3 regions of the Kitasatospora sp. NPDC127111 genome follow, and region 1 is predicted to be linked to each of the others. Evidence: predicted binding sites of a transcription regulator. Region 1 holds the regulator's gene; each other region holds the start of a gene.
The links. Region 1 encodes HrcA, which represses chaperone genes, less so after heat shock. Its sites were predicted from a motif close to TTNGCACTCNGNNNNNCNGAGTGCNAA; they were not measured.
Positions count from the first base shown of each region.

Region 2: a site for HrcA is predicted at 1,654-1,680, ahead of ACFVHB_RS03050 (FmdB family zinc ribbon protein). Genes of this name have one in related genera too.
Region 3: a site for HrcA is predicted at 2,201-2,227, ahead of groES (co-chaperone GroES). Genes of this name have one in related genera too.

Region 1 is NZ_JBHXTG010000044.1:52,248-55,519, forward strand. It holds gene dnaJ (molecular chaperone DnaJ) at 1-560, opposite strand, end outside; gene hrcA (heat-inducible transcriptional repressor HrcA) at 635-1,669, opposite strand; gene htpX (zinc metalloprotease HtpX) at 1,932-2,852, shown strand; gene ACFVHB_RS24740 (hypothetical protein) at 2,889-3,272, shown strand, end outside.
Region 2 is NZ_JBHXTG010000002.1:270,280-273,551, forward strand. It holds gene ACFVHB_RS03040 (hypothetical protein) at 1-284, shown strand, start outside; gene mscL (large conductance mechanosensitive channel protein MscL) at 354-773, opposite strand; gene ACFVHB_RS03050 (FmdB family zinc ribbon protein) at 1,331-1,642, opposite strand; gene ACFVHB_RS03055 (MFS transporter) at 1,890-3,230, opposite strand.
Region 3 is NZ_JBHXTG010000001.1:226,822-230,093, reverse strand. It holds gene groL (chaperonin GroEL) at 2-1,636, opposite strand; gene groES (co-chaperone GroES) at 1,753-2,058, opposite strand; gene ACFVHB_RS01170 (methyltransferase domain-containing protein) at 2,360-3,272, shown strand, end outside.

The sequences.
Region 1 (3,272 bases):
GGGCGGGAGGTCATGACCTGGCCCAGGAAGGACCGGGTGACCTGGGAGACCTCGCCCTTGCCGCGGCACATGTCACAGGTCTGCGCGGAGGTGCCGGGCGCGGCGCCCTCGCCGCTGCAGGTGGTGCAGGTGACGGCGGTGTCGACCTGGAGTTCCTTGGTGGTGCCGAAGGCGGCCTCCTCCAGGGTGATCTCCAGCCGGATCATGGCGTCCTGGCCGCGCCGGGTCCGCGAGCGCGGGCCGCGCTGGCCGGAGGCGGCGCCGAAGAAGGCGTCCATGATGTCGGAGAAGCCGAAGCCGGCCGCGCCGGCGCCGAAGCCGCCCGCGCCCCCGCCGCCGTTGGGCGACAGCGGGTCGCCGCCGAGGTCGTAGACCTGGCGCTTCTGCGGGTCGGAGAGCACCTCGTAGGCGGCGTTGATCTCCTTGAACCGCTCCTGCGTCTTCGGGTCCGGGTTGACGTCCGGGTGCAGTTCGCGCGCCAGGCGCCGGAACGCCTTCTTGATCTCGTCCTGCCCCGCATCCCGTCGGACGCCGAGTACCGCGTAGTAGTCCGTGGCCACCAAATGCTCCGCTTGTTCCGCCTGTAGAAGTGCTTGCGACTGGTACCACCGTCAGGACCTGACGGTGGCCGTTCCTACGACTCGGCCAGGATCTGGCCCACGTACCGTGCCACCGCTCGCACCGCCCCCATTGTGCCCGGGTAGTCCATCCGGGTCGGACCGATCACACCCAGTTTGGCCACGCTCTCGTCGCCCGAACCGTAACCGACCGAGACGACCGAGGTGGAATTCAGCCCCTCGTAGGCGTTCTCCCGGCCGATCCGGACCGTCATCCCGGCGTCCGCGGTCTCACCCAGGAGACGGAGCAGGACGACCTGCTCCTCCAGCGCTTCGAGCACCGGCTGGATGGTGAGCGGGAAGTCGTGGCCGAAGCGGGTCAGGTTGGCCGTGCCGGCCAGCATGATCCGCTCCTCGTTCTGCTCGGCGAGCGCCTCGAACAGCGTCGCCAGGACGGTGGTGACGGTCGGCCGGTCGGCCGCCTCGAACTGGGCCGGCAGCTCCTCCAGCAGCCCGGGCACCTCCGGGAGCCGGCGGCCGGCGGCCCTGGTGTTGATCTTGGCGCGCAGGTCCGCCAGGACGGTCTCGCCGACCGTGCCCGGGCAGTCCACGAGCCGCTGCTCGACCCGGCCGGTGTTGGTGATCAGGACCAGCATCACCTTGGCCGGGGCCAGCGCGACCAGCTCGATGTGGCGCACGGTGGAGCGGGAGAGCGAGGGGTACTGGACCACCGCGACCTGCCGGGTCAGCTGCGCGAGCAGCCGCACCGTACGGGCCACCACGTCGTCCAGGTCGACCGCGCCGTCCAGGAAGTGCCGGATCGCCCGCCGCTCGGGCGCGCTCATCGGCTTGACCTCGGCCAACCGGTCGACGAACAGGCGGTACCCCTTGTCGGTGGGGATCCGCCCCGCGCTGGTGTGCGGCTGGTGGATGTAGCCGTCCTCCTCCAGCGCGGCCATGTCGTTGCGGACCGTGGCCGGGGACACGCCGAGGTTGTGCCGCTCGACCAGGGCCTTGGAGCCGACCGGCTCCTCGGTGCCCACGTAGTCCTGGACGATGGCGCGAAGCACCGCGAGTTTGCGGTCGTCCAGCTGGCGGACCTCACCGGCCATGGGGCACGCACCTCCGTCTTCGCACGTTGTCCGATGTGACATGTGTCCGTATCGCCTTGCTGCGGGCCGCACTGGGCGGGCCCCGGCTTTGGCACTCTGAACACACGAGTGCCAGAACCGTACCTGCCAGTGTAAGGCCCGGGTCCGACGGCAGGAACGGCCCGGCCGGGGTGATCCTGCCCGCACTGCGCGGCGCGTGGGTGATGCCCCGCGCCCGTCCGGGTGGCAGCATCGGAAGCGGACGGCGAACGGAGGAGCAGCGATGTCCACCTCGGGCCAGCACACCCGCTTCGCACCCGACCGCGGCCTGACCGGCCGGATGGTCGGGACGATGTTCGTGATCGGGCTGCTGTACGTCGGATTCACCGGCCTGCTGATCGCGCTGCTGCGCGGCGCCTGGCCGCTGATCGTGCTGATCTCGGGCGGGCTGTTCGTCGCCCAGTTCTGGTTCAGCGACAAGATCACCGAGAAGGCGATGGGCGCCCACCGGGTCACCCCCGAGCAGTACCCGCAGCTGCACGGCACCGTGGACCGGCTCTGCGCGCTCGCCGACATGCCCAAGCCCCGGGTCGCCGTCGCCGACAACGACATGCCGAACGCCTTCGCCACCGGCCGCAACCCGCAGAACGCCGTGGTCTGCGTGACCACCGGCCTGCTCCGGCGACTGGAGCCGGAGGAGCTGGAGGGCGTGCTGGCGCACGAGCTCTCGCACGTCGCCCACCGGGACGTCGCGGTGATGACCGTCGCCGGGTTCCTCGGCGTGCTCGCCGGGGCGATGACGCGGATCGCCCTGTACGGCGGGTTCCTGGGCAGCGGGCGGAGCAACGACGACTCCGGCGCGGCCGTCATCGCGCTGATCATCCCGCTGGTGTCGATGGTGGTGTACGCGATCAGCTTCCTGCTCACCCGGCTGCTCTCCCGCTACCGCGAACTGGCCGCCGACCGGGCCGCCGCCCAGCTCACCGGCCGGCCCAGCGCGCTCGCCTCTGCGCTGACCAAGGTGACCGGCCAGATCGCCGCGATCCCGACCAAGGACCTGCGCCAGGCGCAGCCGTACAACGCCTTCTACTTCGCCCCGGCGCTGAGCGCCCGGGAGACCGCCTCCAAGCTGCTCTCCACCCACCCGTCGCTGGAGCGGCGGCTGGAGCAGCTGGCCGCGATCTCGGCCCGGCTCGGCCGCTGAACCGCCACCTCCTCGCCCCGACCGGAAGGGACCGCCGTGGGAATCCTGGACACGCTCTTCGGCCGCACCAAGCCGGTCAAGCCCGATCTCGACCAGCTGTTCGGCGTGCCGTCCGCCGCGCTGACCCTGGAGGCGGGGGCCGGCTTCCGGCCCACCGGCGTCGGCTCGGTCTGCTTCGCCTCGGTCGAGGGCGGGGCGTTCGACGAGGTCGAGCGGCAGGTACGGGCGCTGCTGGACGCCGACACCGAGCGCGGCGGCGTCCCGGTGGAGGCGTCCAAGGACGCGTACGGCTACTCCTGGCTGCTCGCCCGGCACCAGCCCGAGGAACTGCCGGAGCTGGTCAACGACCTGCACGCGGTCAACAGCGAGCTGGAGGCGAACGGCTTCGGGCCGCAGCTGCTCTGCTCGCTGGTCGCCTTC
Region 2 (3,272 bases), on a different contig from region 1:
CGGCCGGCCCCGCCGCCCAGGCCAACGCCGCCCAGGCCGCCGGGCCCGATGCCGGGGCCGCCCGGCGGGCCGCCGCCGCGCCCGGGGCCGGCACCGCGGCCGCGGGCAGGCCCGATACACCCACGGCCGCTAAGACTCCGGCCCGCCTGGTCTTCCGCGACCCGCTGGACCAGCAGTCCCGGGACGACACGGACGCCGGCTGGGGCGAGCGCCCGGGCGGCGGCAGTGGCGGACGGGGGCTGGACTGGTACCTGAGCCAGCGCCCGCCGCACCACGGCGACTGAACGCAGCGGGCGCTCGGCCCCGAACGCGCGCTCGACCCCGGCGGGCGCTCGGCCCCGCCGCCCGGGTGCTCAGCGCTGCCGCGTGACCAGCGCGTCGCGGATCTCGGTGAGCAGGACGACCTCCTTGGCCTCGGCCTCCGCCTGCTCCTCGGCAAGGGTCTTCCGCTTGGCGGTGAACCTGGTCATCGGCAGGATCAGGCAGAAGTAGACGACGGCCGCGGTGATCAGGAACTGCAGCATCGCACTCAGCACCGAGCCCCAGAGGATCATGATCCCGGACGTGACCTCCCCGGTCGCGCTCACTTCGCACGGGCCCTTGAGGCAGGACGTGTAGGAGTCGAGGTCCTTGGGCCCGAACGCGCCGACGAGCGGATTGATCACGCCCTTCACGAAGGCGTTGACGATGTTGGTGAAAGCCGCACCGATGACCACGGCGACGGCGAGATCGACGACGTTTCCACGCAGCAGGAATTCCTTGAAGCCTTTCATGCCGCGTGAACGACGAAGCCGTCGAACGGTCACGGGTGATCTTCGGCGGACTCCGATTGACAACCCGTTTGGTGGACCGGCGCCGCTCCGGGGGGCGGCAGCCCCGCCCGCGCGGGCCCGAAGGCCAGCGCGGCGGCCACCGCGAGCAGCAGCGCGGCCGGCACGCCGGGCCGGTGCCGGAGGGCCTGGCGAAGCCGGTGACCGCGCCCGCCCCCGCGCCGGATCGGCGGGAACGGCGGCACCTCCCGCCGGGGCGGGACGGCCGGGGCGGGCAGCGGCAGGGGGAACGGGCGGGGCGGGCTCGCGGTCCTCGTCATGGGCACCACCGGTGGTCGCAGGGTGCCGGCCCGGGGCGGGTCGGCTTCTCGTGACGCACACTCTGGGCGGTCGGCGAGCGCGGGGGAATCCCTTTCCCCCAGCCTGTGGAAAACCCGGCCTTGTGGAAAACCTCCGTCACCCGCAGGGGGGAACCGGGGCGTGATCAGGCCTCTCCGGGAACGGCGAAAGGCCCGCCGGCCGCCTGGAGCGGGGCCAACGGGCCTTTCGGAAGCCTGGGATCAGCCGGCCGGCTTCGCCGCGGCCGCCGGAGCGGGGCTCGCCGCCGGAGCGGAGCCGCCCGAGGACGAGGACGAGGAGGCCGACGAGGTCGAGGACGACGAGGACGAACCCGCGCCCACCGAGCTGCTGGAGGACGAGCGGCTGTCGGTCCGGTAGAAGCCGGAACCCTTGAAGACCACACCCACGGCCGAGAAGACCTTGCGGAGCCGTCCCTGGCAGTCGGGGCACGTGGTCAGCGCCTCGTCGGTGAACTTCTGCACCGCCTCCAGGCCGTTGCCGCACTCGGTGCACTGGTACTGGTACGTGGGCACTTGTCTTCCTCCTGGCACTCTCGCCTGATGAGTGCTAACGATGGTCAATGATGCGGCATTCCGCTGGATCAGTCCAGCGACTCGAATGTGAGATGAGCCGGGCGCGGCCCCCCGCCGACCGCCCTGCTTCCGCCCGCCGACCGCCCCACCGCCGCCCGCCGCCCGCCTGGCAACCGCCCCACCGCCGCCCGCCGACCGCCGGGCAACGGCCCGGCAACCGCCCCGCGGCGACCCCCGCGACCCGTCCTCAGCCCTTCGCCGCACCCACCAGCTGCCGCGCCACGGCCCGCTCGCCGCCGCCCGCGACCACCGTGCTCGCCGCGCCCGGCGCGACCAGCAGGTGCCGCAGCGTGACCAGCGCGATCAGGCCGAGCCCGGCCCCGGCCACCGGCACCAGGAACCCGGCCGACGGCCCGTGGCCGTCGATCAGCCGTCCGGCCACCGTGGACCCGGTCGCCAGGCCGAGGCCGATGGCGCCGGTCAGCCAGGTGAAGGCCTCGGTCTTGGCCCCGTCCGCGACCAGCGTCTCGACCAGGGTGTACCCGGTGATCAGCGTCGGCGCGATGGCCAGGCCGCAGACCAGGCCGGCGACGGAGAGCGCGACCAGGTTCGGCATCGCCCAGAGCGTCGAGCAGCCCAGCACCAGCAGCGCGTAGCTGGCCAGCATCCGCTGCCGGGCGGCGCGGCGCCAGGCGATCATGCCGTACAGCACGCCGGCCAGCATCGAGCCGCCGGCGAAGATCCCGTACACCGTGCCGTTGGCGCCCGGCTGGCCGACCGACTCGGTGAAGGCGGTCACCGAGACCTGCATCGCGCCGAAGACGCTGCCGACGCCGAGGAACGCGCCGGCCAGCAGCCGGACGCCGGGCGAGGAGAGCGCGGAGACCCGGGTGGCGCCCGGCTGCCGCGGGTGGCGGGCCGGGGCGGTGCGGCGCTGGGTGGCGAAGGCCAGGCCGCCGACGACGGTCAGCGCGGCCTCGGCGATCAGCCCGGTGGCGGGGTTGACCGAGGTGGCGATGGCGCCGGCCAGCACCGGACCGATCACGAAGGTGAACTCGTCGGTGACCGATTCGAAGGCGAACGCGGTGTTCAGCTTGGCGGCCGGCGCGCCCTCGGCGGAGAGCTTGGCGACCCAGCGGGCGCGCACCATCGCGCCGATCTGCGGCACGCTGGCGCCGGCCGGCGCGGCGGCCAGCAGCAGGGCCCAGACCGGGGCGTGCCCCAGGGCCAGCGCGATCAGCGCGCCGACCGAGACCGCGTGCACGGCCACGCTGGGCACCAGGACCGCGGCCTGGCCGTACCGGTCGGCCAGCCGGCCGGTCTGCGGGCCGACCAGGGCCTGGGCGACGGCCGAGACGGCCGCGACGGTGCCGGCCGTGCCGTAGGAGCCGTGGGTGTCGAGGACCAGCAGCACGATGCCCAGGCTGAGCATCGCGTAGGGCAGTCGCGCGGCGAACGCGGGCGCCAGGAACGTCCAGGCGCCGGGGGTGCGCAGCAGCGCGCCGTACCCGATGCGGGCGGGCGCGGCGGTGTCCGGGGTGGCGTCCGCGGGGACGCCGTCGTTCTCGACCGTTCGGCGGGCCGTCACGGTCGGTCCTTCCTGCTGCCTGGTAGCGCGGAAGGGGCATGG
Region 3 (3,272 bases), on a different contig from region 1:
GTCAGTGGGAGTGGCCGTGCCCGCCGTGCGAGTGGCCGTGACCGTTGTCGGCCTCCTCCTCCTTCTTCTCCACCACGAGGGTCTCGGTGGTGAGCAGCAGGGAGGCGATCGAGGCGGCGTTCTCCAGCGCGGAGCGGGTCACCTTGACCGGGTCGATGACGCCGGCCTTGACCAGGTCGCCGTACTCGCCGGTGGCGGCGTTGTAGCCCTGGCCGGTCTCCAGCTCGGAGACCTTGGAGGTGATGACGTAACCCTCCAGGCCCGCGTTCTGGGCGATCCAGCGCAGCGGCTCGTGCAGCGCCTTGCGGACGACCGCGACACCGGTCGCCTCGTCGCCCGACAGGCCCAGGCCGCCGTCCAGCACCTTGGCGGCGTGGACCAGGGAGGCGCCGCCGCCGGCGACGATGCCCTCCTCGACCGCGGCGCGGGTCGCCGAGATGGCGTCCTCCAGGCGGTGCTTGCGCTCCTTCAGCTCCACCTCGGTGGCGGCGCCGACCTTGATGACGCAGACGCCGCCGGCCAGCTTGGCCAGGCGCTCCTGCAGCTTCTCGCGGTCCCAGTCGGAGTCGGTGTTGGCGATCTCGCCCTTGATCTGGGCCACGCGGCCGGCCACGGCCTCGGCGTCGCCGGCACCCTCGACGATGGTGGTCTCGTCCTTGGTGATGGTCACGCGGCGGGCGGTGCCCAGCACGTCCAGACCGGCCTGGTCGAGCTTGAGGCCGACCTCCTCGGAGATGACCGTGCCGCCGGTCAGGGTGGCCAGGTCGCCCAGGATCGCCTTGCGGCGGTCACCGAAGCCCGGGGCCTTGACGGCGACCGCGTTGAAGGTGCCGCGGATCTTGTTCACCACGAGGGTGGACAGCGCCTCGCCGTCGACGTCCTCGGCGATGATCAGCAGCGGCTTGGAGGAGCCGCCCTGCAGGATCTTCTCCAGCAGCGGCAGGAGCTCCTGGATGGAGGAGATCTTGCCCTGGTTGATCAGGATGTACGGGTCCTCCAGGACCGCCTCCTGCCGCTCCGCGTCGGTGACGAAGTACGGCGACAGGTAGCCCTTGTCGAACTGCATGCCCTCGGTGAAGTCCAGCTCCACGCCGAAGGTGTTCGACTCCTCGACGGTGATGACACCGTCCTTGCCGACCTTGTCGATCGCCTCGGCGATCAGCTCGCCGACCTGGGTGTCCTGCGCGGAGAGGGACGCGACGGCGGCGACGTCGTCCTTGCCCTCGATCTCGCGGGCGACGGACAGCAGGTGCTCGGAGACGGCGGCGACGGCCTTGTCGATGCCCTTCTTCAGGGCGGCCGGGCCGGCACCGGCGGCGACGTTGCGCAGACCCTCGTTGACCAGGGCCTGGGCCAGCACGGTGGCGGTGGTGGTGCCGTCACCCGCGACGTCGTTGGTCTTGGTGGCGACCTCCTTGACGAGCTGCGCGCCAAGGTTCTCGTACGGGTCGTCCAGCTCGACCTCACGGGCGATGGTGACACCGTCGTTGGTGATGGTCGGGGCGCCGAACTTCTTGTCGATGACGACGTTGCGGCCCTTGGGGCCGATGGTCACCTTGACGGTGTCGGCCAGCTTGTTGACACCGCGCTCCAGCGAGCGGCGGGCGTCCTCGTCGAACTGCAGGATCTTCGCCATGTTCCCTATTCCCTCGGGGCTGCGGCCGGCGGGACGGCCGCTCGACTACGTGAACCAACAACCACGCCCCGGGCCCCTGTCACTTGGGACACGGATCCGGGGCGGGCTGGAACGTCTTACTTCTCGATGATCGCGAGGACGTCGCGGGCCGAGAGGACGAGGTACTCCTCGCCCTGGTACTTCACCTCGGTGCCGCCGTACTTCGAGTACAGGACGATGTCACCGACGGCGACGTCGAGCGGCAGACGCTGGCCGTCCTCGAAGCGGCCCGGGCCGACGGCCAGGACGACGCCCTCCTGGGGCTTCTCCTTGGCGGTGTCCGGGATAACCAGGCCGGAGGCCGTGGTGGTCTCGGCGTCGAGCGGCTGGACCACGATGCGGTCCTCGAGCGGCTTGATGGCAACCTTGCTGCTGGTGGTCACGTCCGAGCTCCCCTTCGGAGATTACGGGGTTTTCTAACGGGTAGGTGGCGAACCTGCGGGCCTGCCGTCGCGGGGGTCAGACACGCGTCATCGCGTTAGCACTCCCCATGGGGAGAGTGCCAAGGACGACCATAGGCCGCGGTTAGCACTCAGTCAACCAGAGTGCCAACGGCACGCCCGCGCGTCCCGCGGTACGGGCGAGTGGCCGCACTCGTGTGCGACGACGGGCCAGCGGGGCGGCCGCCTTCCCACCGCCCACCGCCCGCCGCCGTCCCGGGCCCGCGGCGGGCCACCCCGGGCCGTGAACGGCGAGAATGGCCCTGTGGACACCGAGAACCTGCAGCCCCTGCTGACCCCCCGGGGGCAGTCCCTGCTCGCCGAACTGCGCGAGTTCGCGCCCGAGGAGGAGCTGGCGCTGGCCACCCGGCTGCGACGGGAGCACCCCGCGGAGCTGGTGTCGGCGGCGTTCGGGCAGGCGCGGCTGCGGCAGCGGGCGCGGGCCAAGTTCGGCGCGGACGCCGACCTCATGTACTTCACGCCCAACGGGGTCGAGCAGTCCACCCGCCGCAGCGTCGCCGAGTGGCGGGCCCGGCGCTTCGCCGGACTGGGCGTGAAGCGGCTGGCCGACCTCTGCTGCGGGATCGGCGGGGACGTGCTGGCGCTGGCCCGGGCCGGCATCGAGGTGCTGGCCGTCGACAAGGACCCGGCCGCCTGCGCGGCCACCGCCGCCAACGCCGCCGCGCTGGGCCTGGCCGAGCTGGTCGAGGTGCGCTGCGCGGACGTGGCCGAGGTGGACGTCACCGGCTTCGACGCGGTCTTCACCGACCCGGCCCGGCGGACCTCGCGCGGCCGGGTGTTCGACCCCGAGGCGTACGCCCCGCCGCTCTCCTGGGCGATCGAGGCCGGCCGGCGCACACCCGTCGGCGCGCTGAAGGTCGCCCCGGGCATCCCGCACGAGGCCGTGCCGGCGGACGCCGAGGCCGAGTGGGTCTCCGACCACGGCGACGTCAAGGAGGCGGTGCTCTGGTTCGGCACCCGCGCCGACCGCCCGCACCGGGCCACCCTGCTCCCCCAGCAGGCCAGTCTCGCCGGCGGCGACCTGCCCGACCCGCCGGCCGGCCCGGTCGGCCGCTACCTGTACGAGCCGGACGGCGCGGTGATCCGGGCCCACCTGGTCGCCGAGGTCGCCGAGCAGGTGAACGGCCGGCTGATCG